Regions from separate parts of the Variovorax sp. M-6 genome, predicted to be linked through region 2. Evidence: predicted binding sites of a transcription regulator. Region 2 holds the regulator's gene; the other holds the start of a gene.
The links. Region 2 encodes LexA, which represses DNA repair genes until DNA is damaged. Its sites were predicted from a motif close to ACTGTATNNNNATACAGT; they were not measured.
Positions count from the first base shown of each region.

Region 1: AB4Z46_RS00950 (PA0069 family radical SAM protein) is a predicted target of LexA. The motif match lies at 1,949-1,966, and genes of this name have one in related genera.

Region 1 is NZ_JBFREQ010000001.1:196,024-199,422, reverse strand. It holds gene AB4Z46_RS00965 (polyhydroxyalkanoate depolymerase) at 1-732, opposite strand, end outside; gene AB4Z46_RS00960 (glutathione S-transferase) at 836-1,492, shown strand; gene AB4Z46_RS00955 (DOPA 4,5-dioxygenase family protein) at 1,504-1,860, opposite strand; gene AB4Z46_RS00950 (PA0069 family radical SAM protein) at 1,981-3,075, shown strand; gene AB4Z46_RS00945 (efflux transporter outer membrane subunit) at 3,026-3,399, opposite strand, start outside.
Region 2 is NZ_JBFREQ010000032.1:3,275-6,673, forward strand. It holds gene AB4Z46_RS27800 (D-2-hydroxyacid dehydrogenase family protein) at 1-583, opposite strand, end outside; gene AB4Z46_RS27805 (hypothetical protein) at 708-1,046, opposite strand; gene lexA (transcriptional repressor LexA) at 1,193-1,867, opposite strand; gene AB4Z46_RS27815 (asparaginase) at 1,942-2,931, shown strand; gene AB4Z46_RS27820 (hypothetical protein) at 2,936-3,352, shown strand; gene AB4Z46_RS27825 (DUF6152 family protein) at 3,370-3,399, shown strand, end outside.

The DNA.
Region 1 (3,399 bases), on a different contig from region 2:
ATAGACGCGCCGCATCACGCCGGCGTGCGGCCAGGGCACGCGGCTGATCAGGTTGCGTTCGAACCAGCCGATCGGGCGGTCGGTCGCCAGCTTGTTCACCGCCGTCGGATTGATGCGGCAGTCGACCGGTCCGGCCATCAGCGTCAGGCTCAGCGGCGAGGCCGGGTTGCCGTCTTCCGCCATCAGCGCGGTGGCCGCCAGGGCCGCCACGCAAGGCTGGCAGACCGCCACCATGTGGGCGCCGGGGCCGATCGCCTCGAGGAAGCTCACGATCTGCAGCGTGTAGTCGTCCAGGCCGAAGCCGCCGTTCCACAGCGGCACGTCGCGCGCGTTGTGCCAGTCGGTCAGATAGACGTCGTGGTCGCGCAGCAGGGTACGCACCGTTTCGCGCAGCAGCGTCGCGAAATGGCCCGACAGTGGTGCGGCCAGCAGCACCTTGGGCTGCACCGCCCTGGTGTTCTTGCGGAAGTGCAGCAGCGTGCCGAAGGGCGCGACCAGCGCCACCTCTTCGTGCACCGGGACTTCCTCGCCCTCGCACGCCACGCTCTGGATGCCGTAGTCCGGCCTCGTGTGGGTCAGGCGCATGTGCGCATAGACCTCCATGGCCGCCGCGATCCGGCGAACGGCGCCGCGGTCCGAAGGGGCCTGCCACGCGCCGCTGCCGAGGTACTGGGCTGCGAGCCGGGACGGCGAGAGCAGATCGGTGTGTGTTTGGTAGGCCCGGTACAGCATGCGTCGGCTGCAGGCAAGTTGCGGGCCATGCCGGCGCGGCGCACTGTTCTGGCACAGGGCTTGCACACCCGCAGGGCCGATCCGGCAACCCAGGAGCATCCCCATGGCCAAACCCGTCCTCACCATCAGCAGCAAGAACTACGGTGCGTGGTCGCTGCGCGGCTGGTTGATGTGCCGGCTCGCGGGGCTGGATTTCAGCGAGAAGGTGATCCCGCCTGACGATCCCGCGATGAAGGCCGAGATGCTGCTGCTGTCGGCCTCGATGCTGGTGCCCTCGCTGCAGCACGGTCGCATCAAGGTCTGGGACACGCTCGCGATCGGCGAGTACCTCCACGAGATCAAGCCCAAGGCCGGACTGCTGCCCGCCAATGCCGAGGCCCGGGCGGTCTGCCGGGCGATCTGCGGCGAGATGCACTCGGGCTTCGGTTCGATGCGCAGTTCGCTGCCGATGAACGTCAAGGCCCGGTTCCCGAACTTCAAGATCTGGTCGCGCGCCCAGACCGACATCGACCGCGTGGTCGCGATCTGGCGCGAATGCCTCCAGGCCCATGGCGGACCCTACCTGTTCGGCAAGCAGCCCTGCATGGCGGACGCGATGTACGCGCCGGTGGTGACGCGCTTCATCACCTACGACGTGACGCTGGACGCCGCCTGCGCCGGCTATTGCAAGCGCATCCTGGAGTTGCCCGCGATGCAGGAATGGATCAAGGCGGCGAAGCAGGAGCCCGACGAGATCGACGAACTCGACGCCGAGTTCTGAGGTCTGCCGGTTCAGCCGGCCGGGCGGCTGAACATCCGCAGGTCGAGCGGCGACTCGTTGCCGAGCCACATGGCGTGCGCGGTGTGGTCCAGGTAGTCGTTGCCGGTGACGCCGTGCACGAACACGTCGAGGCCGCCGCGGTGGGCGTCCAGCCACGCCACGACCTCGTCGAACTCGGCGGCGTCGAAGGCGATCTGGCAGCTCCAGTGGGGGTGCGGGCCGACCAGGCGCTCGTGCACCCGGCCGACCACGACCAGCAGTTCGTGCGCCGCGTCCTCGGCGATCTTGCGCGCCTGGGCGACCGTGCCGGGACCGAAGTAGATGTGGGCGTGGTACTGGGGGTAGAGGTTTTCGGGGCGGCGGGGCATGAGCGGCTCGGTGAGAGTGCAAGCTTAGCGCTGGACCGCGGCGGAAACTTAACAACCGGTTGCCGCATCCGGGGTAAAAAGGTGAAATACTGTTGTTTCATACAGTATATGGACCGTCCCATGGACCACGCCTTCATCCCCGTCCACGCCCTCAAGGGCCGCGGCGCGGCCACGCGCCTGCCGCATCGCTTCGAGCGCGATGTCCGCGATGCCTTCGACGACGGCTGGGGCACGCTGGAAGAAGGCGAGGCCGAGTCCGTGGGCCTGCCGCCGCTGGCCACCGAGGTCCGCTTCGAGGACGTGAAGTCGGTGCTGAGCGAGAACGACTCGCCCGATATCCCCTTCGACCGCTCGCTCAACCCCTACCGCGGCTGCGAACATGGCTGCATCTACTGCTTCGCGCGGCCCACGCACAGCTACCTCAATCTCTCGCCCGGCCTCGATTTCGAAACCAAGCTGATCGCCAAGCGCAACATCGCCGAGGTGCTGCGCGGCGAACTCGGCCGCAAGGGCTATCGCCCCAGCCAGATCGCGATCGGCACCGCCACCGACTGCTACCAGCCGATCGAGCGCGAGCTGCGGCTCACGCGCTCGGTCATCGAGCTGCTGAAGGAAACCCGCCATCCTTTCGGCCTGGTCACCAAGTCGAGCGCGGTCGAGCGCGACCTCGACCTGATCGCGCCGATGGCGGCCGACCGGTTGGCGGCGGTTTACGTCACGATCACCACGCTCGACGGCGAGCTCGCGCGCAAGCTCGAGCCGCGCGCCGCGGCGCCGCACCGGCGGCTGCGCACCCTGCGCACGCTGGCCGACGCGGGGGTGCCGGTCGGCGTCAGCGTGGCGCCGCAGATTCCCTTCGTCACCGAAGACATGGAACAGGTGCTCGAGGCCGCCTGGGAGGCGGGTGCGCGTTGCGCTTTCTATACGGTCATCCGGCTGCCGTGGGAGGTGGCGCCGCTGTTCAAGCAATGGCTCGAACTGCACTACCCGCAGCGCGCGGACCGCATCATGGCGCGCATCCGCGAGATGCGCGGCGGCAAGGACTACGACGCCGACTTCGCGACCCGCATGAAGGGCAGCGGGCTGTGGGCCGACCTGATCCGCCAGCGTTTCGAGAAGGCGACCCGGCGCCTCGGCTTCAACCGCGAGCGCATCGCGCTCGACCTCAGCGCGTTCCGACCACCTGGCGCAGCGGGGCAGGGCAGTCTGTTCTAGGCCCACTGCCGCCGCGCGGCTCGACGCCGCACCAGTCGCCGCCCAGTGCCTTCACCAGGAACACCGAGCCGAGCATGCGCTGGCCGGCCAGCTGGGCGGATTGGCGCTCGATGTTCAGCAGCGCCTGCTGGGCGGTGATGACGTCCAGGTAGGTGGTGGCGCCGCCTTCGTAGCGGCTGGCCGACATTTCGAGTACCCGGCGCGCGCTCGCCACCGCGGCCTGCGACTGCGTGGCTGCGCGTTCCAGCGCGGTCAGCCCGGTGATGCCGTCCTCGGCCTCCTGCATCGCGGTCAGCACCACCCGGCGGTAGCTGGCCACGGTGG
Region 2 (3,399 bases):
CGGAGCGTGCCTTGGCGCAACTCTGTTCGCGGCCCCAGATCACGACCTGCATGCCGAACGCCTGACCGTAGCGTGCCACCAACTGGCCGATGCGGCCATAGCCCCAGATGCACAGCGTCTTGCCCTTGAGCACCGAGCCGAGGCCGAAATTCGGCGGCATCGAGGCCGATTTGAGGCCTGCCTGCTGCCAGGCGCCATGCTTCAGGTTGCTGATGTACTGCGGCAGCCGACGCATCGCGGCCATGATCAGGGCCCAGGTCAGTTCGGCCGGCGCCAGCGGCGAGCCCGAGCCCTCGGCCACCGCGATGCCCTGCTCGGTGCAGGCGTTGACGTCGACATGGCTGCCGACACGGCCGGTCTGCGAGATCAGCTTGAGCTTGGGCAGCTTCTCGATCAGTTGCCTGGAGATCTGGGTGCGCTCGCGGATCAACACGATCACGTCGGCGTCCTTCAGGCGCACCGAGAGCTGGCCAATGCCCTTGACCGTGTTGGTGTAGACCTTGGCCGCATAGGCGTCGAGCTTGGAGGCGCAGTTCAGCTTGCGCACCGCATCCTGATAGTCGTCGAGGATCACAATGTTCATGGCGTGCCATTGTGCCTCGCACGACCGGGATGCTGTGTCGGCGTATCTCGCTTTGTCTGCTGCGTCGGCCCGGATCGCGGGCGTCTGCTCGACACAGGCCCCGGCGCCCGCCTTGCGAGCAGGCTCAGTGCATGTGGGCTGGCCGAGGCATGGCCTCGGCGGCCTCCAGCGCAACCAGGCGGTCGAGCTCCGCGCACACATCCGCCATGCGGCCCGAGATCACCACGCGACCGGCAGCCCGGCCCGGCTGTTGCGCGTCGACCGTCCGGACGACGCGCAGAGGGCGAACCGGCGCACCCGCAGCCGCCGGAGCACCCTGGCGAAGGGCGCAGCTGGGACGCACGCCGACGTAGCGCAGGCCCGATGACAGGGTGCGGCCCGAACCGCGCCGTGGCATCCAGCGATTGGCCAGCGATTGCAGCGGCGTCAGAAGACCAGCGATGCTGAGGAGAGCGATTCCCATGTGAACTCCAGAATAGTCAGAGGTTGAACACAGGCAGGATTGCTTTCATCGGCTTCGACAGGGTGATGGCTCCATGCCATACGCCCGCCACCTGTCGCGGCCGGATCGGGTGCGCATGCGTGATCGCAGGCGCGGAACTTGCCGGCTTACATGAGCATCGTGTTGCGGATCAGGCCGACCGCCAGCCCCTCGATTTCGAAGGGTTCGCCGGGCTGGACGACGATGGTGGGGTAGTCGGGGTTTTCGGCGTGCAGCTCGATGACCTGCTTGTTTCGCTTGAGGCGCTTGACCGTGACTTCGTCGCCCAGCCGCGCCACCACGATCTGGCCGTTACGGGCTTCCTTGGTGGCCTGAACCGCGAGCAGGTCGCCGTCCATGATGCCGGCGTCGCGCATGGACATGCCACGCACCTTGAGCAGGTAGTCGGGTTGGCGCTGGAAGAGGGTGTTCTCGACGTAGTAGGTCTGGTCGACGTGTTCCTGGGCGAGGATCGGCGATCCGGCGGCGACGCGGCCGATCAGCGGCAATGCCAGCTGTGCCATGCCGGGCAGGGACAGCGAGAACTGGTTGTTGCGGGATTCGTTGAGGGAGCGCAACGCGTCGCCCTTGAGTCGGATGCCGCGCGAGGTGCCGCTCACGAGCTCGATGACACCCTTGCGCGCCAGCGCCTGGAGATGCTCTTCGGCCGCATTGGCCGACTTGAACCCCAGTTCGGCGGCGATCTCGGCCCGCGTGGGGGGCGCGCCGGTGCGTGCGATGGCGCTCTGGATCAGATCCAGAATCTGCTGCTGGCGGGCTGTAAGCTTGACTGCGAACTGCATGATGACTCCTGACGGGGTACTGGCTAAACGTCCAGTACCTGTATTTTTAACCAGTTTTCAAAAGTTGGCAAGCCATGGACCCCATCTCCGTGAACCGTGAGCGCCGCGTGATCGTCCTCGGGACCGGCGGGACCATCGCCGGCCGTGCCAGCGCTGCGAGCGACAACATCGGCTACACCGCCGGCGAGGTCGGCGTCGCCGATCTGCTGCAAGGCATCGGTGCGCCGCCCGGGATCGGCCTCGAGGCCGAGCAGGTGTCGCAGGTCGACAGCAAGGACATGGGCTTCGCCATCTGGCGGACGCTGGCGCAGCGCTGCGCCCACTGGCTTGCGGAGCCCGATGTGGCCGGCATCGTCATCACGCACGGGACCGACACGCTGGAGGAGACCGCGTTCTTCCTCCAGTCGGTGCTGGCACCTTCGAAGCCGGTGGTCCTGACCTGCGCGATGCGGCCGGCGAGCGCACTGGCCCCCGACGGGCCGCAGAACGTGCGCGACGCCATCGTCGTCGCCGCCACGCCGCAGGCGTGCGGCGTCGTCGCCGTCTGCGCGGGGACCGTACACGGCGCCCTCGAGGTCCGGAAGGTCCACACCTACAGGCTCGATGCCTTCGACTCCGGCGATGCCGGCCCGCTGGCCTATGTCGAGGAAGGCGCGGTGCGCCAATTGCGGTGCTGGCCTGCGGCCGACCCGGCCGCCCGAACCGTCTTCGATCGCATCGCGGACGCGGCGACCTGGCCCCGCGTCGAGATCCTCGCGAGCCATGCCGAAGCGCGCGGCACCCTCGTCGATGCGCTGCTCGAGGAGCGTCGGCGCGGCGCCGTCGAGCCGGTGCAGGGGATCGTGCTGGCCGCAACCGGCAACGGCACGCTGCACCACGCGCTGGAAGCCGCGGCGCTGCGGGCGCAGGCCGAGGGTGTCGCGGTGGTGCGCGCGACGCGCTGCGCCGAAGGGCGGATCCTGCCGAGGCCCGGCCAGAGCCTGCGCGATGCCGGGACGCTGAGCCCGGTCAAGGCGCGCATCGCGCTGATGCTCGAGCTGCTGGTGGCCGGCCCCGCCGCCTGACCCCATGCTCGACGCGCTGCGCACGATCCCGTGGGCCTATCCGGCGCTGGAGGTCGTGCACATCGTCGGCATCGCGTTGCTGCTGGGCAATCTGGTGGCGCTCGAGGTGAGGGTGTTCGGCCGTGCGGCCGCCTTGCCGATCTTGGGGCTGGCCCGGCTGTCGCTGACCATCGCGCTGACAGGCTTCGCGCTCGCGGCAGCCAGCGGATCGCTGATGTTCGCCACCCAGCCGGCCGAGCTGCTCGCCAACCGCGTGTTCCTGGTGAAGATGGGCCTGCTGCTCGTGGCCGGCTGCAACGCGCTGTGGTTCCACGGTCGCCGGTCGCTGGCCAAACTTGACCTGCTGGCGCGGATACAGATGTTGTCGTCCACTGCGATCTGGCTGGCCGTCGTGTTCTGCGGCCGCTGGATCGCCTACTGAACGAAGGAGCCTTCCGCATGAAACGTCGCAGCCTGATGTTCGCCGTT